Regions from separate parts of the Rhodococcus sp. NPDC056743 genome, predicted to be linked through region 1. Evidence: riboswitches for the same ligand, from Rfam matches in the RefSeq annotation. Region 1 holds a riboswitch; each other region holds the start of a gene.
The links. A riboswitch is a leader RNA that binds a small molecule or an ion and turns the genes downstream of it on or off. The one in region 1 is predicted to bind cobalamin.
Positions count from the first base shown of each region.

Region 2: linked by a shared signal. The riboswitch ahead of ACFRFQ_RS20560 (magnesium chelatase subunit D family protein) and the one ahead of ACFRFQ_RS25660 (ABC transporter substrate-binding protein) in region 1 are both predicted to bind cobalamin.
Region 3: linked by a shared signal. The riboswitch ahead of ACFRFQ_RS08355 (ABC transporter substrate-binding protein) and the one ahead of ACFRFQ_RS25660 (ABC transporter substrate-binding protein) in region 1 are both predicted to bind cobalamin.
Region 4: linked by a shared signal. The riboswitch ahead of ACFRFQ_RS16050 (ABC transporter substrate-binding protein) and the one ahead of ACFRFQ_RS25660 (ABC transporter substrate-binding protein) in region 1 are both predicted to bind cobalamin.

Region 1 is NZ_JBHTZI010000011.1:273,823-281,796, forward strand. It holds gene ACFRFQ_RS25640 (Gfo/Idh/MocA family protein) at 1-801, shown strand, start outside; gene ACFRFQ_RS25645 (FAD-dependent oxidoreductase) at 798-2,525, shown strand; gene ACFRFQ_RS25650 (sugar phosphate isomerase/epimerase family protein) at 2,522-3,325, shown strand; gene ACFRFQ_RS25655 (3-deoxy-7-phosphoheptulonate synthase) at 3,378-4,466, opposite strand; cobalamin riboswitch at 4,702-4,834, shown strand; gene ACFRFQ_RS25660 (ABC transporter substrate-binding protein) at 4,878-5,924, shown strand; gene ACFRFQ_RS25665 (FecCD family ABC transporter permease) at 5,921-6,961, shown strand; gene ACFRFQ_RS25670 (ABC transporter ATP-binding protein) at 6,958-7,755, shown strand; gene ACFRFQ_RS25675 (DNA alkylation repair protein) at 7,703-7,974, opposite strand, start outside.
Region 2 is NZ_JBHTZI010000008.1:390,837-398,810, forward strand. It holds gene ACFRFQ_RS20550 (cobyrinate a,c-diamide synthase) at 1-909, opposite strand, end outside; gene cobO (cob(I)yrinic acid a,c-diamide adenosyltransferase) at 903-1,517, opposite strand; gene ACFRFQ_RS20560 (magnesium chelatase subunit D family protein) at 1,541-3,469, opposite strand; adenosylcobalamin (AdoCbl) riboswitch at 3,506-3,652, opposite strand; gene ACFRFQ_RS20565 (GNAT family N-acetyltransferase) at 3,702-4,178, opposite strand; gene mqo (malate dehydrogenase (quinone)) at 4,190-5,728, opposite strand; gene ACFRFQ_RS20575 (alpha/beta hydrolase) at 5,875-6,906, shown strand; gene mtr (mycothione reductase) at 6,903-7,974, shown strand, end outside.
Region 3 is NZ_JBHTZI010000003.1:191,411-199,384, forward strand. It holds gene coaBC (bifunctional phosphopantothenoylcysteine decarboxylase/phosphopantothenate--cysteine ligase CoaBC) at 1-1,151, shown strand, start outside; gene metK (methionine adenosyltransferase) at 1,328-2,542, shown strand; gene ACFRFQ_RS08350 (primosomal protein N') at 2,568-4,586, shown strand; cobalamin riboswitch at 4,609-4,746, shown strand; gene ACFRFQ_RS08355 (ABC transporter substrate-binding protein) at 4,828-5,886, shown strand; gene ACFRFQ_RS08360 (PadR family transcriptional regulator) at 5,966-6,559, shown strand; gene ACFRFQ_RS08365 (glutathione peroxidase) at 6,654-7,187, shown strand; gene ACFRFQ_RS08370 (VOC family protein) at 7,323-7,763, shown strand; gene ACFRFQ_RS08375 (MarR family winged helix-turn-helix transcriptional regulator) at 7,882-7,974, shown strand, end outside.
Region 4 is NZ_JBHTZI010000006.1:335,438-343,411, reverse strand. It holds gene ACFRFQ_RS16065 (MMPL family transporter) at 1-591, opposite strand, end outside; gene ACFRFQ_RS16060 (hypothetical protein) at 820-1,095, shown strand; gene ACFRFQ_RS16055 (hypothetical protein) at 1,150-1,650, opposite strand; cobalamin riboswitch at 1,788-1,935, shown strand; gene ACFRFQ_RS16050 (ABC transporter substrate-binding protein) at 2,054-3,064, shown strand; gene ACFRFQ_RS16045 (FecCD family ABC transporter permease) at 3,061-4,101, shown strand; gene ACFRFQ_RS16040 (ABC transporter ATP-binding protein) at 4,098-4,865, shown strand; gene ACFRFQ_RS16035 ((2Fe-2S)-binding protein) at 4,862-5,632, shown strand; gene ACFRFQ_RS16030 (error-prone DNA polymerase) at 5,753-7,974, shown strand, end outside.

The sequences.
Region 1 (7,974 bases):
GATGTTGCTGCGGCCGACCGCATGATCGAGGCCGCGGATCGAGCCGGTATCACCTTCGGAGTCCTCTTCCAACGCCGCTTCTGGCCGGCAGCGCGTCGTATCCGCGACGCCATCGACGACGGCCGGATCGGACTACCCACGCTCGGTGAGGCGTCAGTGATTCTGCATCGCCCGCCGCACTACTACTCCGCCGACGCGTGGCGTGGACGGTGGGACACCGACGGCGGCGGTGTCCTCATGACTCAGGCCGTGCACCAGATCGACATGCTGGCCTGGTTCATGGGCGAAGCCGTCTCGGTCAGTGGCTTCATCCGCACCCATACTCACGGTGACCACATCGAGACGGAGGACAGCGCGTCGGCTGTGATTTCATTTGCCTCAGGTGGTACCGCAACCGTTACTGCAACAACGGGTGCCAATCACAACCTGGGTAACCGCGTCACGGTGATCGGGCGCTCCGGTGCCATCGCCAGTGTCCTCGAGTTTCCCGAAGGACACGAGGGTGTCAACGAAATCTGGACCGTGCCGGGCGAAGTGGAGTTCCAGTCGCCGTACTCCGCGGACGTCGACGCGAATCTTGATGTGGGCGCGGTCAATGCGGCACTGACCGACTTCCACACATTGCAGGTGCAGGACTTCGCCGACGCCGTCCTGACCGGGCGCGAACCCGCCGTCACCGGACGCGACGCCCGCGCGTCGCTTGCCATCATCGCCGCAATCTACGAATCGTCACGAACCGGGAAGGTTGTCGAACTGTCGTCGACGCCGACCCTCGCAACAACTGCCAAGGAGCAGAAATGAGCAGCAGTTCCCCCCTCACCTACGACGTGGTTGTCGTGGGCTCCGGCGCAGGCGGGCTTTCCACAGCAATTGCCGCAGCAGATGGCGGCGCGTCCGTCCTCGTGGTCGAGAAGGCCGACACCTGCGGCGGCGCAACGGCATGGTCGGGCGGGTGGATGTGGACTCCGCGCAACATGTTTGCCATCGCCGACGGGGTTGTCGAAGATCGATCCGCTCCCCGTACCTACCTGGAGAACCGACTCGGCGACAACTTCGACGCCGCCAAAGTGGATGCACTCCTCGACGGCGCACCGGAGATGGTCGAGTTCTTCGAACGCAAGACCGCACTGAAGTTCGTTCCCGGAACCAAGATCGCCGACATTCACGGCGACACACCGGGTGCCGGCACCGGTCACCGGTCCGTCGGACCGAAACCGGTGAGTCTGCGAAAGCTCGGACCAGATGTTGCGGCGCTACTGCGTCGACAGTTGTACGAGACGTCATTCCTCGGAATGGGCATCATGGCCGGACCCGACTTGCAGGCGTTCCTGCACTCGACTCGGTCACCGAAAGCCTTTGTGCACTGCGGTGTACGTGTCACCAAGCACATGTTCGACCTCGCCACCAAGCGTCGTGGTCAGCAACTCGTCAACGGTACCGCCCTGGTCGGCATGATGCTGCGTTCAGCCCTCGATCTGGGCGTCGAGTTTCGGGTGAACACGTCCGCGACCGCGTTGCAGACCGATGACGACGGCCGCGTTGTCGGCGTCCGCCTCGAAGGTCCGGACGGCGCGTACTCGGTGACTGCCAATCGCGGTGTCGTTCTTGCAACGGGCGGCTTTGCACAGGACATCGACCGCCGACGTGAACTGTTCCCGCGCACCCCCACCGGCAACGAGCACTGGTCACTCACCCCGAAGACAACCACCGGCGACGGCATCACCCTCGGCGAATCCGTGGGCGGACGACTCGACCGCACGCTCGCCTCCCCCGTCGCGTACTGCCCCGTCTCCATCGTTCGTTACCGCAACGGCAAGGAAGGTGTATTCCCGCACATTCTGGACCGCGGAAAGCCCGGTGTCATCGGAGTTCTCGCCGACGGCAAGCGGTTTGTCAACGAAGCACTCGGCTACCACGACTACACGCTCGCGATGGTCGAGCAGGTTCCCGAGGGCGAAGAGGTGTGCTCGTGGTTGATCGCCGATCAGCAGTACGTGCGCTACCTCCCACTCGGTATGGCGAAGCCACTGCCGATCCCGATCCAGCCGTACCTACGCTCGGGATACCTCACACGTGGGCGCACGGTTCGGGAACTGGCCGAGAAGATCGGTGTTGATCCGGCGCAGTTGGAGAAGACCGTCTCGACCTTCAACACCGGAGCCCGCAGTGGCGAAGACCCCGAGTTCGGTCGCGGCACAACACCGTTCAACCGAGGATCCGGTGATACCGCCAATCCCTGGCCGAACCCGTCGCTGGCACCCCTGCAGAAAGGCCCGTACTACGCGGTGAAAGTTGTACCGGGTAGCTTCGGCACCTTCGCCGGACTGGTCACCGACTCGTCGTCGCAGGTGCTCGACGACAACGACCGCCCCATCGAAGGACTGCTCGCTGTCGGCGTCGATCAGGCCAGCGTGATGGGTGGGCACTACCCGTCCGGCGGCATCAACCTCGGCCCGGCCATGACGTTCGGTTACCTGGCCGGCCGGGAACTGGCCGGCGCCAAGACAGTTGGAGCGCACGTATGACACTCTTACTCGGGCTGGCAGCCCTCACCGTGCTCGATACCGCGCCGATGCAGCACGTCGACTTGGCCGAAAAGCACGGCTTCGACACCATCGGCATCCGGTTGATGCCCGCGGCACCGGGTACTACTGCTTACCCCCTGCACGAGGACAAGCAGGGGTTGAACGAACTGGTGCGTCGACTGGATGATTCACCGGTCGAGGTATTCGATCTCGAAATCATCCGTCTTGCAGCCGACTTCGATCCCGCCGACTACGTTCCGCTCCTCGAGGCGGGAGCACAGCTCGGCGCCAAGGCCGTTCTGGTCGGCGGCGACGACCGCGACCGCGTTCGTCTCACGGACTCCTATGCCCGCCTCGCGGAACTGTGCGCGAACTACGGCATCGTCGCCTCCCTCGAGTTCATGCCGTGGACCGCTGTGCCCGATGCGCGGGCCGCGATCGAGATCGTCTCGGCCGCAGACGGTCCCGCTCGAAGCGTTCTCGTCGACGCATTGCACACCGACCGCTCGGCAACAACGCTCGAGGATCTCGAGTCGATCCCGCGCGAATGGTTGCACTACGCCCAGATGTGCGACGGTTCGACGCCCACTCCCGAGGACGACGCAGAACTGATCCGTCACGCCCGCGAGGAGCGTCTGGTGCCCGGCACCGGAGGCATCGCCCTAGCCGACATCTGGTCGACTTTGCCTGCCGGTCTGCCGGTCAGCATCGAATTGCCCAACGAACCGCTGCGCCGCGCCGTCGGCACGGATGCCTGGCTGGAACGCCTGGTCACGGCCACGCGAGAGGTTCTGGCGTAAACCTGCTGTGCGCCTTTGTTAACCGCCCGCGGTTAACAAAGGCGCACAGTTGCTAGCCGCGCCGAGCCGCAACAGCCTGTGCCAAACGATCCAACTGCGCTGCCGTGGTGGCCCAGTCGATGCACGCGTCGGTGATGGACTGACCGTAGGTGAGCTCGTCCGCCTTGCCCAAGGTCAGGTCCTGACGGCCGGCCTCGATGAAGCTTTCCAGCATGACGCCGGCGATTCCCTGCTCACCTGCGGCGAGACGAGCTGCGATGTCGTCGAGCACGATCACCTGACGCTCGTGATCCTTGCTGCTGTTGCCGTGGCTCGCGTCGATGACCACGCGCTCGGGCAGGTTCGACTTACGCAAGCGGGCAAGGGTATCCGCGACGGTCTCGGCGTCGTAGTTCGGTCCGTCGCTGCCGCCGCGAAGAATGACGTGGCAATCGGGGTTACCGGCGGTGCGGATCAAGGCAGCCTGACCGTCAAGGTCGGTTCCGGGGAACACGTGGCTTGCGGCAGCGGCGCGGGTACCGTCGACGGCTACCTGCACATCACCCTCGGTGGAGTTCTTGATTCCGACAGGCATGGACAGTGCACTGCACAGCTGGCGATGCACCTGGCTCGCAGCGGTCCGAGCGCCGATTGCGCCGTAGCTGACCAGGTCCGCAATGTACTGCGGCATGATCGGGTCGAGGAACTCACAGCCGACCGGCAGGCCGAGGCTCGACACGTCGAGCAGCAGCTTGCGTCCGATGCCCAGACCGGTGTTGACGTCGTAGGTGCCGTCGAGATGCGGATCGTTGAGCAGGCCCTTCCAACCCAGCGTGGTGCGCGGCTTTTCGAAGTAGACACGCATGACGATGTGCAGGTCGTCCCGCAGTTCTTCGGCCTTGGCAGCCAACCGGCGGGCGTAGTCCATCGCGGCTTCGGGGTCGTGCACCGAGCACGGTCCGACAACAACGATGAGACGATCGTCCGTGCCGTTCAGGATGTTGACAGTATCGGCGCGGCCGCTGCGCACAGTGGCGGAGGCGACCTCGTCGGGAGCGTGCTGGGCGCGCACAGTCGCCGGCGATACGAGCGGACTGATACTCACAGTGCGCTGATCGTCGAGGCTGTCCGCTGTGGCTGTGGTGTCGATGGTGACAGTCATGGGGTTTCGGTTTCCTGTTCTCAGGCCGACCCCAGAGATGAAATGAACTCCAGCGAGCCGGTCTGTAATCCGGCTCTTGGGTGGAGGTTGTCAGCGCGTGGTTACGCCGGCAGGCCCACCCGGGGCCGGCCTGCTAAACCAGAAATAGACGCGCTGCATGACGGCCACGATACCTCGAGTGCCGAGGTGGTCAATTCCACCCCTGGCGTTCGCGGGGAGAAACAAGCGTCTCGGTATGGTTGACGTGGCCGTTAGTGCGGCCACGATCGGCGAGGGAACCTGGTGCAAGTCCAGGGCTGACGCGCAACGGTGACGAACCTTCTTCAGGGATCGAAGTCCGGATACTCGCTGATCGAGCACGGCGAATTCTCGGCTCCGCGAATCGAGCCCTGAGCAAGGAGTTCCCTCTTCATGCGTTTTACGCGCTTCACGTCAGTAGTAGTTGCCACGTCGGCTCTCGCTTTGGGCCTGGCCGGCTGCGGCGCCTCCGACGACTCCGTCACCGCGAGTGACGCGACATCGTCGAACTACCCGCTCACCATCGACAACTGTGGTCGACAAGTCACTGTCGACGCACCACCGACACGTGCGGCGTCCCTCAACCAGGGCTCCACGGAGATTCTGCTGTCCCTCGGTCTCGCTGACCGCATGGTCGGCACCGCGACGTGGACGGACCCCGTTCGCGAGAACCTCGCAGCCGACAACGATCGAGTCCCCCGTCTTGCCGACAACAAGCCGTCGTTCGAGGTTGTCCTCGACACGGAACCCGATTTCGTGTCGGCCTCGTTTGCGTCCACGATCGCCGAGGGCGGCGTCGCGAGCCGGGATCAGTTCGCCGCGCTCGGCGTGCCCACGTACCTTTCGCCCACCGACAACGGTTGCGACGGCAAGGTGTCCTCGGCATCGAACGCGGACGGCGCACGAACCGAACCGTTGACGATCGAGACGGTGTATCAAGAGGTCCGGGATCTGGCAGCGATTTTCGACGTACGCGAGAGAGGCGAGCAATTTGTCGCCGAACTCCAGGCTCGATTCGCTGCAGCGTCCGACGCCGTCGACGCGTCCGGAGTCTCACTCGCGTTCTGGTTTGCCGACACCATGACGCCGTACATGGCGGGATGCTGTGGCTCGTCCGGAATTATCACGGAATCCGTCGGCGCGACGAATGTCTTTGCCGATACGACGGACGAATGGCCCCAGGTCAGCTGGGAAACCATCCTCGATCTCAACCCCACCGCCCTGGTTCTCGCGGACCTGAGTCGACGCAGCATCGACGGCGACGCACTGGCCAGCAAGATCGCTTTCCTCGAATCCAACCCTGTCACCTCGCGTCTGCAGGCTGTCCAGGACAAGAAGTACATCGTCGTCAACGGCGCTGATCTCAACCCTTCGATCCGCACGATCGACGGCGTCGAGAAGACCGCCACTGCACTGCGAGACTGGGGCTTGGCCAATTGAGCACGCGCACTGCGCGTCTCGAATCCCGATCAACTCTGGGATTTCTGTTCCTGACCGGCCTCGTGGTTCTCGGGTTCTCGATCGCGCTGGCGATAACGATCGGCCCGGCCAATCTGTCGGTTCGCGACGTGTACGCCGTGGTGCTCGAACATTGGGGTGTCGGGTCGTCCGGCGTCAGCCGGATCAAGGACGGCATTGTCTGGGAATTGCGGCTTCCCAGAACACTGTTGGCTGCGGTGTGCGGAGCGGGGCTCGCGTTGTGCGGCGTCATCATGCAGTCGCTGCTCCGTAATCCGCTGGCCGATCCCTTTGTTCTCGGGATCTCGTCCGGGGCATCCACCGGCGCGGTGATGGTGGCAGTGCTCGGCATCGGCGGCGGCGTTATCTCGCTGTCCGCCGGTGCATTTGCCGGGGCCGTCGTATCGTTCGGCCTGGTGATGCTGCTTGCGGCGGGCGCCGGCGGCGGCACGTCGCGGGTGGTCTTGGCGGGTGTTGCCGGCACACAACTGTTCTCGGCACTCACGTCGTTCATCGTCATTTCCTCCGCCGACGCCGAGCAGACTCGTGGCGTCCTGTTCTGGCTGCTCGGTTCGTTGGCCGGCGCCGGCTGGACGGACGTCGCAGTGTGCGGCGTGGTGGTTGCCGGTGGAATCCTTGTGTGTCTCGCTCAAGCTCCGGCGTTGGACGCCTTCACTTTCGGCAACAACGCCGCAGCGACACTCGGTATCCCCGTCCAGCGCGTTCGACTACTCCTCCTCACCATCACCGCGTTGATCACTGCCGCACTTGTCAGCGCTGCCGGGGCGATAGGTTTTGTAGGACTGGTACTTCCGCACGCAGCCCGTTTTCTGGTCGGTTCGCGGCACAGTCGATTGCTCCCCGCAACGGCGCTGATCGGTGCGATCTTCATGGTGTGGGTTGATGCCATCGCACGCACAGTGTTTGCGCCCCAGGAGATTCCGGTCGGCGTGGTGACCGCCCTGATCGGCGTTCCGGCGTTTGCGGTCATCCTGTTCCGAATGAGGAGAAGCGCATGAGCCTCGCAGCGCACGACATAGTCTGGCATCGCGGAAAGAACCTGATCCTCGACCACGTAAGCGTCGCTGCACAACCGGGTGACACTATCGGGATCCTCGGACCCAACGGGTCAGGAAAGTCGTCGCTCATCAGCATCCTGGCTGGAGTTACCTCTCCTGATTCCGGCGAAGTGACGCTGAGCGGCACCGGCATCAGCAGCGTTCCCCGACGCGCAGTCGCCCGCAAGATCGCAGTGGTCGATCAGCACGCCCACACCGAAGTCGACATCAGTGTGCTCGACGTCGTCCGGCTCGGCCGCATTCCGCACCGCACGCTGTTCGGTTCCGGGGAGGAAGCCGATGACGACGCGATTGATCAGGCACTCGCCGACACCGGCATGACGTCGATGCGACGACGCTTGTGGCACACACTGTCCGGTGGTGAACGTCAACGCGCACAGATCGCCCGCGCACTGGCTCAGCAACCGGACGTGCTGCTGCTCGACGAACCGACCAACCACCTCGACATCTCACACCAACTCGACATCCTGTCGCTGGTGTCGACCCTGCCGGTGACCAGTTACATTGCGCTGCACGACCTCAACGTGGCGGCGATGTTCTGCAACCGTCTTGTTGTGCTCGAACGCGGGCGGGTGGTTGCGACAGGTACACCGGTCGAAGTGCTCACCGAGGAACTGGTCGAACAGGTCTACCGCGTTCGAGCAAAAGTTACGATCGATCCTGAGGACGGCTATCCCTCGGTCAGCTATCGTCCGCAGCGACTCCGAGCTGAAAAGATCTCAGGCCCTGTGTAACACCGTTGATCTGTACCTCGACGGAATGTGTACCCGCGTAGTACCGCCGCGTACTGATCGGCTTGAAGGAATGTCGCTTCGCGATCTGTGCACTGGCCCCTGGCGTGAGCGAGCGCGTGGTCAGCTTGAATACCTTCGGAGTGGTGAGTCCGTTGGCCTTGACGTGATGGACTATGTAGTCGATTGCCACGGTCACGGGCTCACCACCGTTGTTACTCA
Region 2 (7,974 bases), on a different contig from region 1:
CAAAGCGGCTGTACCGGAGGGCAATTCGTCGCGCAGCGGATCGAACACCTGAACGTCCGCGCCGGCGGCGGCGAGAAGCTCACGATGTTCGGCGTAGCCGAAAGTGAAGGCCGGTCCGCCCGCCATCGCCACCACAGGCCGCGAGCCGGGACGCTCCCCCACTTCCTGCACCGGATTCCACGCAGGTGCAACAACATTCGATGTGGCTAGAGCGCGCACGGAGCTGAGGTCGACGTGAGTTGCGATCAACTCCGACATCGCGTCCACCGCGGCGACTGCCGAGGTGCCGTGCTCGGCGGCCGGGATCAACCCCAGGTGACGTGACGGCACCTCCAACTCGGCCAGGCGCGGCACAACTCCGAGTACCGGTATCCCGACCTTGTCGCACGCGTGGCGCAGAACCTGCTCGTGCCGGGCACTGCCGACGCGGTTGAGGATGACGCCGCCGATCCGCACGCTCGAGTCGTAGGTGGCAAATCCGTGCAACACAGCGGCCAGGCTCTGGCTGTGGCCGCGGGCGTCGATCACCAGGACGACCGGTGCGCCCAGAACCGCGGCCACCTGCGCCGTCGACCCTTCCGCCGATGCTTGCGCGTTGGCTTCGTCGATCTTGCCGTCGAACAGACCCATGACGCCTTCGACCACGGCGATATCGCAGTCGGCGGTGCCGTGCTGATAGAGCGGGGCGATGCGTTCTTCGCCGACTAGGACCGTGTCGAGATTGCGTCCTGGCCTTCCCGCCGCGAGTCCGTGATAGCCGGGGTCGATGTAATCCGGGCCCACCTTGAACGGTGCCACACTGCTACCGGAGCGCCGGAGCGCACCGATCAGTCCCGTTGCCACCGTGGTCTTTCCGCTACCCGATGCGGGTGCGGCGATAACTACGGCCGGCGTGGACGAACTCACCATTCGATGCCTCGCTGGCCCTTTCGGCCGGCGTCCATCGGGTGCTTGATCTTGGTCATCTCGGTCACCAGGTCGGCTGCGTCGATCAACGCCTGCGGCGCGTCACGCCCGGTGATCACCACATGCTGATTTCCCGGTCGATCGCGCAAGGTCTGCACAACCTCGTCGACGTCGACCCATCCCCACTTGAGCGGGTAGGTGAACTCGTCGAGGACGTAGAAGCGGTGCGTTTCGTCGGCGAGGCGTCTGGCGATTTCCTGCCATCCCTCCGCTGCTGCAGCGGCGTGATCTTCTTCGCTGCCGGCCTTACGAGTCCAGGACCAGCCCTCTCCCATCTTGTGCCACTGCACCGGGCCGCCGACACCACTCTCGTCGTGCAGGTTTCCGAGTGCGCGGAACGCGGCTTCTTCGCCGACCTTCCACTTTGCGCTCTTCACGAACTGGAAGACGCCGATGTCGAATCCCTGGTTCCAGGCGCGAAGTGCCATCCCGAACGCGGCGGTGGACTTGCCCTTGCCCGGTCCGGTGTGGACGGCAAGCACCGGTGCGTTACGACGCTGGCGTGTGGTCAAGCCGTCGTCGGGAACAGTATCGGGAACGCCTTTAGGCATGGTGATCTCCTGACATGAAAACGTTAGGCTGCGGCGCGGACGACACCCGCGACCTGCTGCGCTGACAATTCGGCAAGACGGACGCATCCGCCTCGTAGTTCTCGGGCCAATTCTGCGGCCAATCCCAAACGGACAAGCCCGGTTTCGCAGTCCACCACGATCGAGGCAACCGATGCGTCGGCAAGCAGGTGCGCGGCGACACGCGCGCGGTGCAGCGCGTCCTTGCCGCCGGTGGCACGGCCGTCGGTCAACGCAACCATGAGTGCGCGGCGCTGCGGATCCCGGAGCCGTTCGCGCAGAATCACCTCACGGGCACGCAAGAACCCTTCTGCGAGTGGCGATTTGCCACCGGTTCGCATGGATTGCAACCGGCGAACCGCGATGTCCACGGATGACGTCGGCGGCAGAACCAGTTCGGCTTCGCGGCCCCGGACGGTGATGACGGCTACCTTGTCGCGGCGCTGATAGGCGTCGCGGAGCAGCGAGACCACGGCGCCGGTCACCGCGGACAGTCGGTCGCGCGCAGCCATGGACCCCGACGCGTCCACCACGAACACGATCAAGTTTCCTTCGCGCCCTTCACGAATGGCGCCGCGCAGATCGTCCGGCGCCAATCGCAGACGGCCCGCCGTGCGGCCACGCGCAACCTGCGATTCCGCAGCGGCAAACACTGTGCTCGTCAGGTGCAGACCGTGCCCGCGATCGGTGGTCGACCGCACGACGCGTCCACGTGACGACGTGGATCGTGACCGCCGGCCGGGCGCACCTTCTCCGACGCCGGGAACTTCGAGAAGTTTGGCCTTGAACTGGCTGCTCGGCGGGGCGGACGGCCGATCGGTGGCGCGCACTCCCCCACCCGGACCGTCCGGATCATCCTGAGGCCCTTCATCATCCGGGCCCCCGTCATCCGGGCCCCCGTCATCCGGGCCCCCGTCTTCGGGTTCGCCGCCCTCGGGTTCACCGCTGCCTGATTCGGGCTCAGGATTCTCGGGCGGTTCCGGCTCGCCGGCCCGAGCATCCTCGTCGGCCCGGTCCATCGCGTCGTCGAGTTGCTGCTGATCGAGGCCCGGCTCGTCGAAGGGATCGCGTCGACGGCGATGTGGCAGAGTCAATTCCGCCGCGACTCGTACGTCTTCCTCGGTGACCTCGGTCCCACCACGCCACGCAGCATGAGCGGTAGCCGTACGGGCGAGAACAAGATCGGCGCGCATACCGTCGACGTCGAAGGACGCGCACAACGACGCAATCCGTCGCAGTTCTCGGTTGCTCAGCTCCACGTCATCCAGTCGGGTACGCGCAGAAAGGATTTCGGCGGCCAATTCCTGATCGGCGGGGGCGTAGCGGTCGGCAAACGCCTGCGGATCGCGTTCGTAGTCGAGGCGTCGGCGCACTACCTCCATCCGCACATCCACGTCGCGAGATGCGGACACGTCCACCGCAAGACCAAAACGATCCAGAAGCTGTGGACGCAGTTCTCCCTCTTCGGGATTCATCGTTCCGACGAGGACGAACTTCGCGGCATGTGAGTGCGAAATCCCGTCCCGCTCGACATGCACTCGACCCATCGCAGCTGCGTCGAGAAGAACGTCCACCAGATGATCGTGGAGAAGGTTCACCTCGTCGACGTACAGAACACCCTGATGCGCTGCGGCCAGCAGTCCGGGCTGGAAGGCGCGCTCACCGTCGCGCAATACCTTTTCGAGGTCGATCGAGCCGATGACACGGTCTTCCGTTGCCCCGACGGGCAGTTCGACCAGTCTGGCGGGACGTGTCGCACCGGCGTCGTCGACGGCCGGTAGCAAAGCCGTCAAGGCGCGCACGACGGTCGATTTTGCCGTGCCCTTTTCGCCGCGAACCAGCACGCCACCGATTCCGGGGTGTACCGCGCAGAGGAACAACGCCAACCGCAGTTGGTCCTGGCCCACCACCGCGCTGAACGGGAACCCCGCCACCGCCGCCTGATCGTCTTCTACCCGCACGTCGACATCCCTCCACCTCTCGGTTTCCTCGCCGAGAACTTGGCTTCATCCGAATGTCGCGGCAATCTGGCTGAGATCTCGAGAGATCTTTACAGTGGCGGGACCGCACCTGAATCGAACAGGACTTCCCCGCGAGCATTCGGTATCGAAAAAACCCTAGTCGGCCCACAATTGCGTGAGCCGACTGGGTCGCGCATCGAACGATTCAGCTGGCCAGCACGAACGGCTCGCCGCCACCGCGGCGCATCGGGGTGTGCGGAATACCGTCCTCGACAAACTCTTCGCCGTCAGCCTTGAATCCGTGCTTGCTGTACATGTCGACCAGATAGGTCTGGGCATTGATGCGGCACGGCGCCTCGCCCACTTCTGCCAGTGCAGCTTGCAGCAATCGCGTCGTATGACCCTGTCCGCGTGCTGCATGGGACGTGCAGAGTCGACCGATGCGGAAGCTCTTCTTGCCGTCGTCGTGCTCTTCGAGGAGGCGGAGTGTGCACACCACTTCGCCGTCCTGCTCCAGCCAGAAATGGCGGGTTTCCGTCAGCAGGTCCCGCCCGTCCAACTCGGGGTACGGGCAGGCCTGCTCGACGACAAATACTTCTACCCGAAGCTTCAACAACTCGTAGAAAGTCTTGTTGTCGAGGTCGAGTGCCCATGAACGCTTCAATGCTGCTGTTGCCGTCATGGGTGCGACTATCACACAGTTGCAGCGGTTTCCGCGACCGGAAGGGAAACAGTTGATGACGCGGAATCGAGCTCGAGCACCTTCGAGGACCAATCCCAGACCTGGTTGAAAAGTCCCTCGTTGTCGGTGAGCTTGACGCCGATGGACGGAACCATCTCGCGCAGCTTGCCCTTCCAGCCCTGGAATTCGGTCGGGAAGCAGCGCTCGAGGACGTCGAGCATCGCGGGAACAGCCGTCGACGCGCCGGGAGAGGCACCGAGCAGTCCGGCGATCGATCCGTCCTCGGCAGCCACGACAGCGGTACCGAATTCGAGGACGCCGCCCTTGCCCTTGGCCCGGCGAATCACCTGGACGCGCTGACCTGCGGTGATGAGCTCCCAGTCTTTGGTCTCGGCCTTGGGCGCAAATTCACGCAAATCCCAGATACGCCCGGTTTCACTCTTGGTGAGCTCGCTGACCAGGTACTTGACCAGGCCGAGTTCGCTGACGCCGACGCCGAGCATCGAGAGGATGTTGTTGGGCTTGACCGAACCGGGCAGGTCCGTGACGCGACCCTGCTTGAGGAACTTCGGTGACCAGCCGGCGTACGGTCCGAACAGCAGGCCCGGCTTGTTGCCGATGACACGCGTGTCGAGGTGCGGAACCGACATGGGAGGAGCGCCGACGGCGGCTTTGCCGTAGACCTTGGCGCTGTGCTGGTCGATCAGGTCGGGGTTGGTGCACCGCAGGAACGCGCCGCTGACGGGGAATCCGCCGAAGCCCTTGGCTTCCTTGATACCCGACTTCTGCAGCAGATGCAGAGCGCCACCACCGGCACCGACGAAGACGAATCGTGAACGCACGACGCGCTTTTCACCGGTGCGACGGTTGGTGACCTTCACGGTCCACGTCTTGTCGGAGTTCTGGGTGAGGTTGGTGACCTCGTGACCGAAGTACATGTTGCCGCCGGTCTTGCCGATGTAGCCGACGAGCTGCTTGGTGAGCGCTCCGAAGTCGACGTCGGTGCCGTCCTGGCTCCAGTTGAGGGCGATGGGATCCGAGAAGTCGCGGCCCTTTGCCATCAGCGGCAGGCGCTTGGTGAACTCGGCCGGATCGTCGATGTACTCCATGCCGCGGAAGAGCGGGTGGCCGGCAAGTGCGTCGTAGCGAGCACGCAAGTACTTGGCGTTGGCCTCGCCGTGAACGAAGCTCACGTGCGCGATGGGGTTGATGAATTCCTTGGGCTGCGTCAACACACCCTGCTCGACAGCGTGTGCCCAGAACTGACGGGACACCTGGAACTGCTCGTTGACGTTGACGGCCTTCTTGATGTCGACCGTGCCGTCCGAGTTCTCGGGGGTGTAATTGAGCTCACAGAGCGCGGAGTGACCGGTTCCCGCGTTATTCCACGGGTCGCTGCTCTCGGCTGCGACGGCGTCGAGCCTCTCGAAGGTCGAAATCGACCAGTCGGGCTGCAACTGGCGCAACAACGCACCAAGCGTGGCACTCATGATGCCCGCACCCACGAGCACTACATCCGTCTTCGTCTCTACCGCGTTCTGATTCGACACTGGAGAATCGACTTCCTTGTCATTAGCCGTGCGCGCATCCGCCTGCTGTGTTACGCCGAATAGGTTACCTGGGCGTAAGTGCGCCGTTTACCACCCCCAATTGTGCTCTACAACGCCGTCCGGAAACGACGATTAGATTGTGATCTGTGACTACATGGGTTCCAGACGTCCTCGGAGACGGATATCAGCAGCTGACCATTCCTCTCGGAACCGATCCGGACGGTGAGGGTGAGGTAGACGCCACACTCGTCCGCTATCAGCCGCCTGGCGAGGCCGTCCGGGCGAACCGCGCAGTTCTGTACGTACATGGGTTCACCGATTACTTCTTCCAGAAACATCTTGCCGAGCACTTTGCCGAGCAGGGTTACGCCTTCTTCGCGCTGGATCTGCGCAAGTGCGGGCGTTCGCTGAAACCGGGCCACACCGCGCACTATGTGTCGGATCTCGCACTGTACGACGCCGAGCTCAACGAGGCCCTGCGCATCGTGAACTCCGAAACCGACGGCAGCGAGCTCCTCCTGATGGCGCATTCGACCGGCGGACTCATCGTTCCCCTGTGGCTGGACCGACTCCAGCGCAAGCCGGGCGGCAGCTCCGGGCACGGCATCGCCGGCCTGGTGCTCAACAGCCCGTGGTTCGACTTGCAGGGTCCGTCGGTGGTTCGCAGTGTCGGCACCGCGGCCATCGACGCGTTGGGACGGGTGTCCGCGAAGACCGTCATTCCTGGCACGGGCCTGCCGACCTACGGCTCGAGTCTCCATGTCTCCGCCAACGGCGAGTGGGACTACAACCTCGATTGGAAGCCGCTCGAAGGGTGCCCGGTCACGTTCGGGTGGATGCGTGCCGTGCGCGGTGGGCACGCGCAACTGCACCGTGGCCTGGACATCGGCGTCCCCGCACTGATCCTGCGTTCGAAGAAATCGGAGTTCGCCAAGGCGTATCACCCCGGCGTCGACCTGGCAGATTCCGTCCTGGATGTGAAGCAGATCGCACGATGGGCCGGTTGCCTCGGTGACCGGACTACCATCGTTCCCATCGACGGCGCGCGCCACGACGTCTTCCTCTCGACCCAGAAGCCGTTGGCCACAGCCTTTTCCGAACTCGATCAGTGGTTGGAGTGGCTCGAACGCCACCTGACCGAAGACGCAGACACCACCACACAGGAGAACGCGCAGTGACGCATTACGACCTTGCCATCATCGGAAGCGGCTCCGGGAATTCGTTGCCCGACGAGCGGTTCGACGGCAAGAAAATCGCCATCCTCGAGGAAGGCATATTCGGCGGCACGTGCCTCAACGTCGGATGCATCCCGACCAAGATGTTCGTCTACGCGGCTGAGGTCGCCAACACGATCTCGCATGCCGAGAAATTCGGCGTCGACGCCACCCTGGACGGCGTTCGCTGGTCCGACATCGTCAAGCGCGTCTTCGGCCGAATCGATCCCATCTCCGCGGGCGGCGAACGCTACCGCAGCGAGGACAGCCCCAACACCACCGTCTACCGCGGCCACGCCACCTTCACCGGCCCGAAGACCATCGACACCGGAACCGGCGAGACCATCACGGCCGACCAGGTTGTGATTGCCGCCGGTTCACGCCCGATCATTCCCGCGGAAGTCGCCGCGAGCGGTGTGAAGTACTACACCAACGAAGACATCATGCGTCTGCCGGAACTCCCCGAGCACCTGGTCATCCTCGGATCCGGGTTCATCGCCACCGAGTTTGCACATGTGTTCTCCGCGTTGGGTTCTCGCGTCTCGATCATCGGCCGCAGCGGCCGCCTGCTTCGTCACCTCGACGACGAGATCTCGGAGCGCTTCACCGAACTCGCAGTCAAGAAGTGGGACGTGCACCTCGGGTCACCCGTGCGCTCCGTGCGCAACGAAGACGAGAACGTCGCCGTCGAACTGGCAAACGGCACAGTTGTTTCCGGTGACGTTCTGTTGGTCGCCGTGGGCCGCAAGCCCAACGGAGATCTCCTCGACCTCGACAACGCCGGCATCGAACTCGACGACAACGGTTCCGTCGTCGTCGACGAGTACCAGCGCACCACAGCGGAGGGCGTCTTCGCGCTCGGCGACGTCTCCTCCCCCTATCAGCTCAAGCACGTGGCCAACCACGAAGCGCGCGTCGTTCAGCACAACCTGCTCCAGGACGCGTGGAACGACACTTCGGGGCTGCGAGCCACCGATCACCGGTTCGTCCCGGCTGCAGTGTTCACCGATCCGCAGATCGCCGATGTCGGAA
Region 3 (7,974 bases), on a different contig from region 1:
CCGAGAGTGGTCATCACGTCCGCGTGATTCCCACCGAGTCGGCACTGGAATTTGTCGGCCGAGCAACCTTCGAGGCGCTCTCCGGCAATCCGGTGCATACCGGTGTCTTCGCTGACGTACCGCAGGTGCCGCATGTCCGACTCGGACAGGAAGCGGACCTCGTTGTCATCGCACCGGCCACCGCCGATCTGATGGCACGTGCCGTCATGGGCCGAGCCGACGATCTGTTGACCGCGACATTGCTGACGGCTCGTTGCCCCGTCGTCTTCGCTCCGGCAATGCACACCGAGATGTGGGAACACCCCGCGACGGTGTCCAACGTCGCGACACTGCGTTCACGCGGAGTACACGTGATCGAACCGGCATCCGGACGATTGACCGGTAAGGACACCGGCGCCGGTCGGCTACCCGAACCCGACGAGATCGTCGGCCTCGCGTCGTTGCTCCTCGAGCGCAGCGACGCTTTACCTCGGGACCTCGAAGGTCGTCGAGTTCTGGTCACAGCCGGCGGTACCCGCGAACCCCTCGATCCGGTTCGTTTCCTCGGTAACCGCAGTTCGGGCAAGCAGGGGTACGCCCTGGCTCGCTTGGCAGCGCAGCGCGGCGCCCAGGTCACGTTGATCGCCGGGTACACGGCCGATCTCGCGGATCCGGCAGCCGTCGACGTCGTCCACATCAAGACTGCCGAAGATCTTCGTTTGGCCGTCGAGAAGCATGCCCCCGGGCAGGACGGCATCATCATGGCCGCCGCCGTCGCCGATTTCCGGCCCACCACGGTGGAGGGAAGCAAGATCAAGAAGGGCGCTAACGAACCCGACTCGATCAGCCTCACTCGTAATGCGGACATTCTTGCCGGTCTCGTCGAATCGCGTCGGGCCGGCGACCTTGCCGCGGATACCGTCATCGTCGGATTTGCGGCCGAGACGGGCGACGCCCACGGCGACGTCTTGAGCTATGCCCGCTCGAAGCTCGCTCGCAAGGGCTGCGACCTTCTCGTGGTCAATGCAGTCGGTGAGGGCAAGGCGTTCGAAGTCGATCACAACGACGGTTGGCTTCTCGGTTCCGACGGATCCGAGTCGGCACTGGAACACGGTTCGAAAGCGTTGATGGCCAGCCGCGTGCTGGATGCGTTGATCACGTTATTCCCTTGACAGGGTGAGGGCCTTCTCACCCATTTCGGGTGAGCGGAAGGGTGTTGCGCCGGGCGTTCAACGGATATCGTCGGCGCAGCTACACCCTGAATAAAGCGACAAAACGGCCACTGAACGGTGGTCGCGTGATTTCAATAAGCTGTAGTCATGAACTTAAGGCGTCGAGAGGGAGATCTGTGAGCAAGTCCGGCAGTCGGCTATTCACCAGCGAGTCCGTCACCGAGGGGCACCCGGACAAGATCTGTGACGCGATCAGCGACTCCATCCTCGACGCGATCCTCGCGCAGGATCCGCGTGCCCGCGTCGCCGTCGAGACTCTTGTCACCACTGGCCAGGTTCACGTCGCCGGTGAGGTCACGACCACGGCATACGCCGACATCCCCAAGATCGTCCGCGACACTGTTCTCGAAATCGGGTACGACAGCTCCGCCAAGGGCTTCGACGGCAACTCATGCGGTGTCAATGTCGCAATCGGTGCGCAGTCCCCGGAAATCGCTCAGGGCGTTGATCATTCGCACGAAGCTCGCGTCGACGGAACACTCGACGACGAGATCGACCGTCAGGGCGCCGGCGATCAGGGCTTGATGTTCGGCTACGCCACCACCGATACACCGGAACTGATGCCGCTTCCCATCGCGATGGCTCATCGCCTGTCGCGTCGTCTGACCGAGGTTCGCAAGAGCGGCGTTCTGCCGTACCTGCGTCCGGACGGCAAGACTCAGGTCACCATCGAGTACGACGGTGACAAGCCGGTTCGCCTCGACACCGTTGTCATCTCCACGCAGCACGCCGCAGACATCGATCTCGACAACCTGCTGACCCCAGACCTTCGCGAGAAGGTGCTCAACTCGGTTCTTGCCGACGTCAATGTCGTTGATCTGGATACCTCCGATGTTCGTCTGCTCGTCAACCCGACGGGCAAGTTCGTCCTCGGTGGCCCGATGGGCGACGCTGGTCTGACCGGACGCAAGATCATCGTCGACACCTACGGCGGAATGGCTCGCCACGGCGGCGGCGCATTCTCCGGCAAGGACCCGTCAAAGGTCGACCGCAGTGCTGCATACGCAATGCGCTGGGTTGCCAAGAACGCCGTTGCGGCCGGCCTCGCCGATCGCATCGAGGTTCAGGTTGCCTACGCTATCGGCAAGGCTGCTCCGGTCGGCTTGTTCGTCGAGACGTTCGGCACCGAGAAGACCGATCCGGCTCGGATTCAGCAGGCGATCACCGAGGTGTTCGACTTGCGTCCGGGAGCGATCATCCGCGATCTCGATCTGCTGCGTCCGATCTACGCGCAGACCGCGGCGTACGGTCACTTCGGACGCACCGATATCGATCTCCCGTGGGAGAGCACGGATCGTGCGGACAAGCTGCGCAGCGCAGCAGGTCTCTGATAACTGACGTACAGACGGGGCGCGGGTGGGCGCGGAAAGAGTAGCGGCAGAGGTCGATCCGGTAGCCCGGGTACTCCCGATGCTCCCGCTCGCCCACCTCGATCGAGAGTTCGACTACCTCGTTCCCCGTGAACTCGAAGCGGATGCGCAACCCGGTGTACGGGTGCGCATCCGCTTTGCTGGTCGTCTGGTCGACGGTTTCATCGTCTCCCGCGAGGCGACAAGTGATCATCAGGGCAAATTCGGGTGGCTCGAACGTGTCATCTCCGCCGAGCGAGTCCTCACTGACGAAATAGCGCAGTTGGTCGACCGCGTTGCCGAGCGCTACGCAGGCACCCGGGCGGACGTGCTCCGGCTAGCCGTCCCGCCGCGTCACGCCAAGGTCGAGGGCGAGGCGTGGGAACCCAGCGGTGACATTGCCGCTCCCACTCTGGACGAACGAGGATGGCACCTCTATCACTACGGAGATGCGTTTGTCACCGCCGTCCGCGAACTGCGCGCTCCGCGAGCGGTGTGGCAGGCATTGCCCGGTGAAGACTGGCCGCTGCGGTTGGCCGAACTTGCGGGCTCGGTGGCGTCGGCAGGCAAGAGTGCGGTCATCGTTGTTCCGGATCAGCGTGATCTCGATCGAGTCCTTGCCGCGTGCGAGAAAGTATCCGGACCTGAAGCGGTAGTAGGGCTTTCAGCGGGACTTGGCCCGGCCATGCGCTATCGGCGGTGGCTTGCGGCGCTCCGCGGAAGTGCTCGCATCGTCGTCGGAACGCGAAGTTCCGTATTTGCTCCCACTCCGGACACCGGACTTGTTGTCGTGTGGGACGACGGCGACGACAACTTGTCCGAGCCGCGCTCGCCGTACCCGCATGCCCGCGAGTCCGCGGTGTTGCGGGCGCATGTGGCGGGGTGCGCCGTGGTGATCGGCGGGTTCTCCCGAACTGCGGAGTCTCAGGTGCTCGTCGATTCGGGGTGGGCCCATGATTTGGTTGCCGCTCGCGATGTGGTCCGGCACTGCTCGCCCAAGATCACTGCTCTGGCGGACAGTGATCATGCGTTGGCCCGCGACCCCGGCGCGCGGGCAGCGCGGTTGCCGGCGATCGCTTTTGCCGCTGCCAGGCGCGCATTGGCCGACGGCCGTGGCGTGCTGGTTCAGGTGCCGCGGCGTGGTTACGTTCCGACGCTCGCTTGCGGGAAGTGCCGGGCACCGGCGCGGTGCCGTCGCTGCAACGGGCCGTTGGCGTTGCCGTCTGCCGCCGGGCCGGACGGCGCCGGAATTCCCGAGTGCCGCTGGTGCGGCGTCGCCGATGCGGCCTACCGGTGCCATGCCTGCGGAGCCAAAGCGCTTCGTGCCGTCGTGGTCGGGGCCGGCCGAACAGCCGAGGAACTCGGTCGCGCGTTCCCCGGGGTGAAGGTCGTGCTGTCCGGTGGCGGCGATGTGGTCAAGGAAGTTGCCCAAGGCCCCGCGCTGGTGGTCTCGACCGTCGGCGCAGAACCGGTGATGACCGGGGGCTACGGTGCTGCGTTGTTACTCGACGGGTGGGCATTGCTCGGTCGCGCCGACCTTCGCGCCGAAGAGGAGACGCTGCGACGCTGGATGTCGGCTGCCGCCTTGGTGATTCCACTCTCTGACGGCGGCGAGGTCGTTGTCGTCGCGGATTCGGGAATCCCGACGGTCCAGGCCTTGGTGCGATGGGATCCGGTCGGTCACGCCCGCAGTCAGTTCGACGAACGCGACGAGGTCGGCTTTCCGCCTGCGGTGCATCTGGCGGCAATCGACGGTGGTAGCGCCGCGATTGCCGAATTGGTGGCCTCCGCTGATCTACCTGCCAGTGCAGTTCTTCTCGGGCCCGTGGAATTGCCTGCGGGGGAGAGGCTTCCGTATTCGGGCGAGGACGAGGCAGGTGTAGCTCCCGAGCGGCTGCTGATTCGGGTGCCGCGCAAGGACGGCCGGGCACTGGCTGACTCTCTGGCTCATGCTCGCGCGGCTCGGAGCGCCCGCAAATCTTCGGGTCCGGTGCGTATTCAGATCGACCCGCGCAGAATCGGCTGAGGATTTCTTGGTGACCTGGAGCGCTGCATGATCACGGACAGGTGCTGCTTATACTGACCACTGTCTGACGAGGGAATGCCGGTGAGAATCCGGAACTGACGCGCAACGGCGATGGGGTTTCCCACGAGTCCGAATACTCGTCCGGCACCACATCGAAGTGGTGATCGTAACTGCATCCTGTGATGCCGATTGCCGCATGTCGGGCTCCGCGACCGAGCCCCTGATCGAAGGACGACTTTCCGTGCCCACCGCACCGCTGACGCGCGCACTCACTGCCGCGACCGGATTACTCTGCACCACCGCACTACTCGCCGGTTGCTCCAACGCTTCGCCGCCGGACGCCACAACCCCGACAACAGTCGCCGCTGATGCAGCGGGCCCCACCAGCTACCCGTTGATACTCGAAAATTGTGGGGTGACAGTAACATTCGATTCGGCGCCGCAACGAGCTGTGTCGCTGTATCAGGGTTCGACGGAAATATTGCTCTCGCTCGGTCTCGGCAACCGGATGGTGGGTACCTCCACGTGGTTCGATCCCGTTCTCGCTCCTCTCGCAGCTCAGAACGACCTGGTGCCGAGACTCGCCGACAACGACGCGTCGCTCGAGGTGGTACTCGACACCGAACCCGACCTCGTGACGTCGGCGAGCGCCCACACTTTCACGTCCGCTGTCGTCGCAGAGCGGTCGCGATTCGCCGAACTGGGGATTCCCACGTATCAGTCGCCGTCTGTCTGTACCGACGCCGTCGTGGCGGGAGAGAACGTCTCGCGTACGGAGACTCTGAGCATCGACACGCTGTACCGGGAGATTCGTGAGTTGGCGGCGATCTTCGACGTGCAGGATCGTGGCGCAGAGTTGATCGCCGAACTACAGTCGCGCCTTTCGGTGGCCGCGGCTGATGTGGCCGGTTCGGGAAGAACAGTGGCTTTCTGGTTCTCCGGGCTCGAAGCTCCGTACATGGCCGGATGCTGTTCGGCTCCAGGGCTTCTTGCTGAACAGGTGGGTGCCGTCAACGTATTTGCAGACCTCTCCGATGATTGGCCGGAAGTGAGTTGGGAGGCGGTTGCAGACCGTGACCCGGATGTTCTGGTGCTCGGTGATCTTCACCGTCGGCGGGTAGACGGTGATTCGTTGGAGACGAAGATCGTCTTCCTCGAATCGAATCCGGTGACCGCGCAGATGTCTGCCGTGCGCAACCGTCACTACGTCACGTTGTCCGGGGCGGAGATGGACCCGGGGATCCGTGAGATCGACGCTCTGGAGAAGCTCGCGGACGGGCTGCGCGTGACGCAGGGCTGATTACGGCTCGCGTCGTTGCACCCTCCAGCGATGCGATATATCGTCGAACTATCAGCGATATCGGTGGAGGGCAGCAGCTATGGACAGGCATTTTCCCGAGGGCGAGCGTGGACGCGGGCATCGTCGGGGGCGGTTCGGACCTGACGGTGGACAGGGCCCCGGCTTCGGTCCCGGCGCGCACTTCGGTCGTGGTCGCGGACGCGGCGGGCGGGGGCGCCGCGGTGACGTTCGTGCAGCTGTTCTGCTCCTCATCGCCGAAGAACCGATGCACGGCTACGAACTGATTCAGCAGATCGTCGAACGCAGTGGCGGAGTATGGAAGCCGAGTCCTGGTTCCATCTACCCGGCGCTGTCTCAACTCGAAGACGAAGGCCTCGTGATCATCGACAAGGTGGCCGGGCGCAAGACAGCAAAGCTCACCGAAGAAGGCGTCGCGTACGTCGAGCAGCACCGGGAAGACCTCGGCGCACCGTGGGACGAGGTTCGTGACAGCGTCGGCGCCCCGGAACAGGATCTGCGTGAGCTGATCGGACAACTGATGGGTGCTGCCGGTCAGGTTGCCGCAGTTGGTACTCCGGAGCAGGTCAAGGCCGCCGCCGATGTTCTGATCGAAGCGCGTCGGGCGTTGTACCGCGTGCTTGCCGACGACGGGTCCACCGACACCGACAGTTAGGCGCGGCCCAGGGTTTGTGCGCCCGATCACGATCGCCGGGAAGTATGAACTAGCTTGGTAAGCAAGACAATCACTTCGATAATCAGGAGAATTCATGACCGTCCACAACTTTGCCGTCAAGGCTGCCGACGGGTCCACCGAGGATCTGAGCCAGTACAAGGGCAACCTTCTGTTGATCGTCAACGTGGCAAGCAAGTGTGGATTCACGCCGCAGTACGAAGGCCTCGACGCCCTGTATCGCGAGAACAAGGACCGTGGTCTTCGGGTCATCGGATTCCCGAGCAACCAGTTCGGAGATCAGGAACCGGGGCAGGACGCCGAGATTCAGGAGTTCTGCAGCACGACCTACAACGTCACATTCCCGGTGTACGCCAAGATCGAGGTCAACGGAGACAACGCGGACCCGTTGTACAAGCATCTCCGCAGTGAGGCGCCCGGTGACTTCGGGCCCGAAATCGGATTCCTTTTCGACCACGTCAGCAAGACCCGCCCCGAGGCGATCGGTACCGACGAGGTGAAGTGGAACTTCACGAAGTTCCTCGTCGATCGTGACGGAGCAGTAGTTCGTCGTTTCGAGTCGACAGTCACGCCCGAGCAGATTGCTGAAGAAGTTTCGGAGCTGCTGTAACTATCAGCAGGTCTAGGTACTGAATATTTGGCCGTGATCCCGGGAGCCCCTTGCAGGGTCTCCCGGGATTGCTGTCTCGCCACCGTCGATCTCGACCAATGAAATCGGCAAGACAACAGTTGGAGGATGCGCCCCATGGCACACGTACAGCGTTTCGACCACATCGGCATCACCGTCGCGGATCTCACCTCGGCGACGGCGTTTTTCGTCGGGCTGGGCCTCGAGCTGGAGGGCACCGGATCTGTGGAGGGCGAATTCGTGGAGACCGTCTGCGGCATCCCGGGCGCCCACTGTGAAATCGCAATGCTACGGCCGCCGGGCGGAGGTTCTCGGCTGGAGCTCTCGTCCTTCGTCACGCCCGACCATGTGTCCGGATCGCCCACGGCAATGGCCAACGAGCTTGGGCTACGCAACGTGTCATTCGAGGTCGGCGACCTCCAGGCTGCCATCGACGCTGTTGCGGCGGACGGGTACGGGCTCATCGGCGGCATCGGTGAGTACGAGAACAGTGTGCGGATGGCCTATGTGCGGGGGCCTGAGGGGATCATCGTGTCCCTGTTCGAGCAGATCGGCTGATGCGCTGCGCAGTATTAGACAGGCATACTGTTGAAAAATACGGGTGATATCCGACTCGAACTACCAATTCGGGACTAATTAAACAGGTACCCTGGCTAATGAGACTAGGGAGAACCGCATGGATGAGCGAGCGGACCGACTGCGCGAAGACGTAGCATTGTTCAGCCGAAGGATCCGAACCAAGAGTGCCGGGCATTTGTTGACTCCAACC
Region 4 (7,974 bases), on a different contig from region 1:
AAGCCCGCCGAAGATGAAGACCAACAACACGAGGGTGATCGGGATGGCTATCGCCTCGGCGACAATAAGATCCTTCTCCAGCGTGGTGTTGAAGGCGACACCCACCACCGTATTTCCGGCGAATTGTGCTTGCGCGCCTTCCACTTCGAGCGTGGGGAGTAGATCGGAAAATGTGGCGGCGGTGATTCCGGAGTCCGGTGCCAACGTGATCGCGACCGCGCCCATCGTTCCGTCGTTGGAGACCAGATTTGCCTTTGTCGCGGCGTCGGCGCTCCAATACGACTTCACGGTGGCAGTCGGCACGTTGGCCGTGAACTCGTCGACTGTGGCTGTCACGGCCGGGCCGATGTCGTCGAGGCTTTTGCCTTCGGTCGGTGTGTAGATCGCGATGATGTCCGGGGTTTGTGGTCCGAGGTTCTCCTCGACGATTGCTGCGACCTTCGCGGAGTCGCTTCCCGGGTCGACAAATCCACCTTGGCTGAGCTTTCCGAATACTCCGAGACCCCACACGCCACTGATAAGCACGATGAGAACTGCGAGCGAGAGCACCCACCATTTTCGGGAAACGACGGTTTGGGCCCAGCGTGTCATTGATCAACTCCGGTGAAATTTTCGGACATGGCCGTACCGACTGTATCGGGGGTTCGAGCGGTGCGGTGAAATGCCGAATCGACAGTGTCGGAGAATGAGTCCGTGTTTCCTTTCGGTCGGTCAAGGCGGCTCGGTGTCGCGCGCGCACTCTACGAACCGAAAGACCTGTTGCGAGCCTATGAGCGGTTCGCGAGAAAGGAGATCCGACCGAACTCCGAACTTCTGATCGTGATCCCGCTCAGTGACAAGAGCGACTTGGAGATCACGATTCCGAATTCGTCCGCAGACTGGATCGAGTCGAGGATTCGCGGGCTGTGCGCCTCGCTGGGAGATATCGACCGGCGTGCACAAAAGACTCTGCGCGACGAGTTTGTCATCGGCTGGATCGAACTCGATTCACCGGACCACGGAGTCGTCGATTACTGGGCCGTCGGTGTCAACAGCGAGTATCCCATCGATATCTGCTGGACTGGCGATGTCTGGGAGGAAGAGCGAGCGACGTGACAGGCGCTCGCCCCCGAACGAATCACGTTCAGGGGCGACGACGGGTGTGCAGAATCAGCGATTGTCCTTCTTGGCCTGGCGCCGTGCACCAGCGGCAATACTGGACGCTTCGAACTTCTTCTTGCCCGGAGAACTACGTGTTTCGTCGACGCGAGCCTTTCCCGCGGACGCGACCTTTCCGCTACCGGTGTCGATATCGCTGAACGACGGAGCGTCCTTGCGAGCCCGGCCCAGTCGCTCGTCCTTGAGTTCGCGGGCGCTTTGGCGGGAGACCGCAGCCAAACGGCGGCTCACCCGGCTGAGCGCGTCTTCGAAAACTTCTGCTTTACCGGCGTTGCGAGCATTTGCCGACTTACCGGAACCGCGTCCCTTCTTCTCGGCAACCTTTGCCGAACCCGCACGTCGGTACAACTTCGTGTACTTGTTGCGGGCCCGACGAATGCGCGTGTGCAGGGCGATCAGTTCGTCTTCGTCGAGTTCGGCAATCTGATCCTTTTTGGTCTCGAGGATCAACACGTATTCGTCCTCGGAAAGGGAATTCAGAATCTTTTTCACGTCTATTCCGATCTGTCCAGAGTTTCCGAATTTCGGTGGTACCGCATGCTAATCCTTTTTCGAGGTGCATGGCGGAATACCGTGCTCAGGCGCGGGGCCGGAATGTGCGTGACGAGGCCGTTGCGACTCGGTTCGGGTGTGTCATGCATACTGCTGGAAGCACTTGCAAGCCATGCGTGTGGGGGAAGCCGGTCGAAATCCGGCGCTGACCCGCAACGGTAGGTTCGTTGTCGAATCATCGAGAACGAATGAGCCCGAATGCCCGCCGCGTGGTGTGCGACATCCATTCGTCGTGGTCTACGAAACGGAAGTCCAGCGAGAGCCCTGCCCGCGGATTCCGTCTGCGCGGTAAGTGTTCTCCCAGGATTCTCATTCGTGGCTCTGAGCCCTTTTGCGAGGTCCCGTGTCACTCAAGATTTCCACCACCCGCGCCGTTGCCGCGTTGATCGGGGTCGCGTTGGTGGCCGCCGGTTGTTCGAAAGGCGAGGCAACCGAAAACTCTGTGTCGACCGAATCGTTCGCTCAGCCGGTCAGCATCACCAATTGCGAGCGTGAAATGACCTTCGATTCACCGCCGCAGAGAATCGTGTCCTTGAACGGCCATGTCACCGAGGCGCTTATCGAGATCGGCGCGGGTGACCGCATTGTCGGACGGGCATACAGCGACAATCCGCCTACCGCGGAGACGGCTGAACAGTTCGACACGATTCCCAGTCTGTCCGATACGTTTCCGAGTGCCGAGCAAATTCTGGACGTGGATCCGGACTTCGTTGTCGGCGGCATGACCAGCGCATTCAACGAGAAGCAAGGAAGATCACGCGACGCGTTTGCCGAGAAAGGGATCAATACCTTCCTCTTCTCGGAATACTGCGGCACCGGTTTCCCTGACATCGGACTGCTCGAAAACGATTACACGCAACTCGGCCGCGTCTTGGGCGTCGAGGATTCCGCTCGCGCGGTAGCCGAACAGATCAGCTCTGGCCTTGACTCAGTCCGCGCTTCGGTCGGTGATGCCGCACCGGTCTCCACCTTCTTCTACGACAGCGGTGAGGATGTTCCGACCACGATCGGCGGCGTCGGCGTCGGGCAACTGGTTGCCGAGTACTCCGGCGTGACGAACATCTTCTCCGAAGGTGCCAAGCCCTACATCGATGCAAGCTGGGAGGCTGTTGCCGAGCGTGCGCCCCAGGCGATCGTTGTCATCGACTACGGCGACAAGACAGCGGATCAGAAGATCGACTTCCTGCGGTCTCAGCCGTTGATGGCAACCACTCCGGCTGTGGCGCAGAACCGATTTGTTGTGGTGCCTCTCGCGGATCTCTTCGAGAGTTCTCGTCTGGTGCGCTCGGCGCACACCATCGCAAGCGCTTTCCATCCGAGCGCTGTCGCAACAGGCACCGACGCGTCGAAGTGACACTTTCACGTTCCGGTTACGGCGCCCTGCTGGCCGGACTGCTGGTAGCCCTGGCAGCGATGCTGGGGTTGGCGGTGTCCTTCGGGTCGGTGCGCATTCCGGTCGGTGACGTGTGGGCGATAGTCGGAGCACGCTTGGCGCCAGGGACTTTCGAGACCTGGTGGTCGGCGGCGCGGGAGTCGATAGTGATCGACTCTCGCCTGCCACGCGCCCTCACTGCCGCTGTGGTGGGTGCGTCGTTGGCGATCTCAGGCGCGGTGGCGCAGGCGGTCACACGCAATCCGTTGGCTGATCCCTATCTTCTCGGGGTGTCGTCCGGTGCGGGCTTCATGGTGGTGCTGGTGTCCGTGCTGGGCATTGGTGTCGGTGTCCTGGGAGTTTTCACGATTCCCGTCGCGGCCTTTGTCGGCGCGATGATCCCGCTGTTCCTCGCCCTGGTGATCGGTGGCAGATACCCCCAGCCTACGGCGATCATCCTGGTGGGAGTTGCTCTGGCCCAGATATTCTCGGCGCTCATCACCTTCTGCATTCTGGTTTTGGCCGACGATCGGCACGTGACGTCGGTGATGCACTGGATAGCAGGCGGATTCGGCGACTCGAGATGGTCGACACTGATCTTCCCGACCGTGGCGCTTCTCGTCGTCGGAGCTGCGTTGATGCTCAGCGCGCGGTGGATGGACGTCCTGCAGACCGGTGACGACGGCGCAGCAGCCTTGGGTATGAACGTGCGACGCTTCCGGGTGCTGTCGCTTCTCGCGGTGTCGGTACTGGCCGGCGCGGCGGTGAGCGTCGCCGGTGGCATCGGTTTCATCGGATTGCTGATTCCGCATCTTGCCGGATTTGTGGTGGGTACCAGAGCAATTCGCCTTCTTCCTGCCGCCGGGTTGCTGGGCGCAGTGGCGATGGTAGCCGCTGACACGGTGGCGCGTTCGGTGTCGGAATCGACCGAGCTACCGGTGGGTGTGATCACTGCCTTGGTGGGAGCGCCGATATTCGTCTGGATGCTCTACCGGCAGTACAGGAGGCTGGAGCAGTGATTCTGGAACTCGTCGACACGCGGGCCCGCCTGGGAAATCGTGAGGTGCTGCACGGCATAGGTTTCCAGGCTTCCGCAGGTGAGATTCTCGGCTTGGTCGGCCCGAACGGCAGTGGCAAGACCACTGCGCTGCGTTGCTGTTACAACGCGCTGGCCCCCAGCGGTGGTGCGGTACTGATCGATGGCATGGACGCGACGTCCTTGTCGCGCCGGGAGATTGCGCGAACCGTTTCGGCGAGTGTTCAGGAACCGGCAGTGTCCGGTGGGCTTTCAGTGCGTGAATCCGTTGCTCTCGGACGTACCCCGCACCGAAATTGGCTGGATCGCACAACGGAGCGAGATGGCACTATCGTGGATCGGTGCCTGGAACAGGTCGGTCTCGCGGTGCTGTCCGGCCGGGATGTCGCGACGTTGTCCGGCGGTGAGCGTCAGCGAGTGTCCATTGCCCGGGCGCTGGCGCAGCAACCGAAGATCCTGTTGTTGGACGAGCCGACCAATCATCTCGACCTGCGCCACCAGTTGATCGTGATGGAACTGCTCACGGAGTTGGCATCACAGGGATTGGCCGTGGTGGTCACGATGCACGATCTTCGATTGGCCGTCGAATACTGCGATCGACTGGCGGTGCTTCACGAGGGAAACCTGCGGGCCTGTGGGCCCACTGCCGAGGTGCTGGAAGAATCGTTGCTGGCCGAGGTTTTCGGGATCAAAGCTCGCGTGGAGCAGGGACTGCGTCCAAGGATGGAGATTGTGGGGCTGGCGTGAATGACGAGATACGCGCGATCTACGCGCGGATGGCGGCCGCGGTTCCGTTTTTCGAAAGCCTCGACGCCTATCCGGCTACCATCCCGGCCGAGGTGATGACGGACCCGGACTGGATGGCCGCGCGCGTCGCGGATACAGCGAGGCGGTGGGGGAGCGACGAGAGTCGGGTCAACGGCACCTTGTGGTGGTATTCGGCCAGTTCGACGTTGACCGGCATTCCGCTCGGAACTGGGTTGGTCACCGGTTTTGCCGCTGACCCGTCGCTCTCTCGAGCTCGGATCTTCTTGCGCGGCGACGGTTATCTCGGTGGTTTTGCTGCCGCTTCTCTCATCCCGATCACGACCGGTGTTGCCGAGTTGGCACGGGCGATGTGCCAGGCTTTGACGCCTGTCATCGAGGTGCTCGCCGAGGTGTCCGGAGTGCGTGAGAAGGCATTGTGGGCGATCACCACCGATTCCATTGCCAACCGCGCGCTCGACGCGGCCGGTCTGCGGCGTGAGCGCGGAAGTGCCTGTGCCGCTGGATTGATCGATGCCCTTCGGAGTGCGGGCGCGCCCATTCCGCGGCCTCGTTTCGTGGACGTGAGCGCGGGGGAGAGCGCCGCGCGAGTCGAGAATCCGTTGACGCCGGTGTCGGCGGATCGTCGACGGTTCACCCAGCGGGCGTCGTGTTGCCTGATCTACGAGGTGCCTGGCGAAGCCAAGTGCACCAGTTGTCCCAAGCGTGCACCCGAGGATCGTGTGGGGTTGCTTGCTGCTCTTGTTTGACGGACGGGTTGTTTGACGGATGGCGGGTGAGCTGCCAGACTTCGAAGGTATCGAACATGAGTTCGATACACGATGCGCCTTCCCTCCCGGCATCGCCACTGTTCGACAAGTGAGGCAAGTATGGGTTGGGGTAACGGACCGCCGACGTGGTCCGAGATGGAACGAGTTCTGTCGGGGCGCGCCGGCCGCGTCGAGCACGAAGATTTGTTTCCCGGCGACGGAAACGACAGTCCGGCCTGGTCACGCAAGCGCGGGGAGTACTCTGCCGGTGAACTCGCTCGCGGGAACAGCACCGTGCCGTACGCCGAACTCCATGCCCATTCTGCGTTCAGTTTTCTCGACGGCGCTTCACCGCCGGAAGAGTTGGTGGAAGAAGCCGTTCGATTGGGCCTCGAGGCTATTGCTGTCACCGATCACGACGGTTTCTACGGAGTGGTGCGGTTTGCCGAGGCTGCTCGTGAATGGGGAATGCGGACGGTGTTCGGGGCGGAATTGTCCTTGGACTCCACGCCGCGAGTGGGAGCGGCAGATCCTGGTGGGACGCACCTGTTGGTCCTCGCGCGGGGGCAGGAAGGCTACCGTCGGCTCTCCCGTGAGATCGCTGCGGCCCACCTGGCCGGTGGTGAGAAAGGGAAGTTGCAGTACAACTTCGACACCTTGACCGAAGCTGCGGGTGGGCACTGGCAGATACTGACCGGATGCCGGAAAGGCCATGTGCGGCAAGCCCTCACTTCCAGTGGGAGAAGCGGCGCCGCAGCGGCCTTGCGGGATCTGGTCGAGCGTTTCGGTGCCGATCGGGTGGCGGTGGAGCTCACCCATCACGGGTTGCCGGAGGACGACAAGCGCAATGCTGTTCTGGCTCAGCTTGCCGCCGAACAGGGATTGCGAACAGTCGCGACAACGGCGGCGCACTTCGCGGCGCCCCCGCGGCGGCGGTTGGCCATGGCGATGGCCGCGGTCCGCTCCCGGCAAAGTCTGGACGACGCCGCCGGATGGTTGGCGCCGACGGGTGGAGCGCACTTGCGTTCGGGTGAGGAAATGGCGTCGCTGTTCTCGCTCTACCCGGAGGCAGTCAGCGGAGCTGCCGAACTGGCCCGCGAGTGCGCTTTCGATCTGAGGCTCATCGCTCCCCAACTGCCACCGTTCGACGTACCGCCGGGGCACACCGAGGCGTCGTGGTTGCGTGAGCTCACGATGGCGGGGGCGTTGGATCGTTACGGCCCGCCTGAGGGGGCGGAGAAGGCGTATCGACAGCTGGAACATGAGCTGGACGTCATCACGTCCTTGGACTTTCCCGGGTATTTCCTCGTAGTCCACGACATTGTCTCTTTTTGTAAGAATAACGACATCCTGTGCCAGGGAAGAGGTTCCGCGGCAAACTCGGCGGTGTGTTACGCCATCGGCATCACCAATGTCGATCCGATTCGTAACGAGCTCTTGTTCGAGAGATTCCTCGCACCTGAGCGCGACGGTCCGCCGGATATCGACGTGGACATCGAATCGGACCGCCGCGAAGAGGCTATCCAGCACGTGTACACCAAGTACGGCCGTGAGTATGCCGCGCAGGTAGCCAATGTCATCACCTATCGAGGAAAATCGTCCGTGCGGGATATGGCTCGGGCACTGGGCTTTTCGCAGGGGCAGCAAGACGCGTGGAGCAAGCAGGTCGGACGGTGGGGCGGCATCGACAAGAATGCCGAGACGGATATACCGCGCCCGGTGCTGGAACTGGCCGCACAGATCGAAGGGTTTCCCCGGCATCTCGGTATCCACTCGGGCGGCATGGTCATCTGCGACCGTCCTATTGCCGACGTCTGCCCGGTGGAGTGGGCGCGCATGGCCAATCGTAGTGTCCTGCAGTGGGACAAAGACGATTGCGCTGCCGCGGGGCTGGTCAAATTCGACCTCCTGGGCCTGGGAATGCTGTCGGCTCTGCACTACATGATGGATCTGGTGGCTGAGCACAAAGGCATCACCGTTGATCTCGCGCAGTTGGATCTGAAGGAAACCGCGGTGTACGAGATGCTTCAGCGGGCAGATTCCGTGGGGGTGTTCCAGGTGGAATCACGTGCGCAGATGGCGACGCTGCCGCGTCTGAAGCCTCGGACCTTCTACGATCTGGTCGTCGAGGTTGCCCTCATCCGGCCCGGCCCGATCCAAGGTGGGTCGGTGCACCCCTACATTCGTCGGCGCAACGAACTCGAACCGGTCACCTACGATCACCCGTCACTGGAAAATTCTTTGAAGCGCACACTCGGGGTTCCGTTGTTTCAGGAACAGTTGATGCAGATGGCCGTCGACGTCGCGGGATTCACGCCGTCCGAGGCTGACCAACTGCGTCG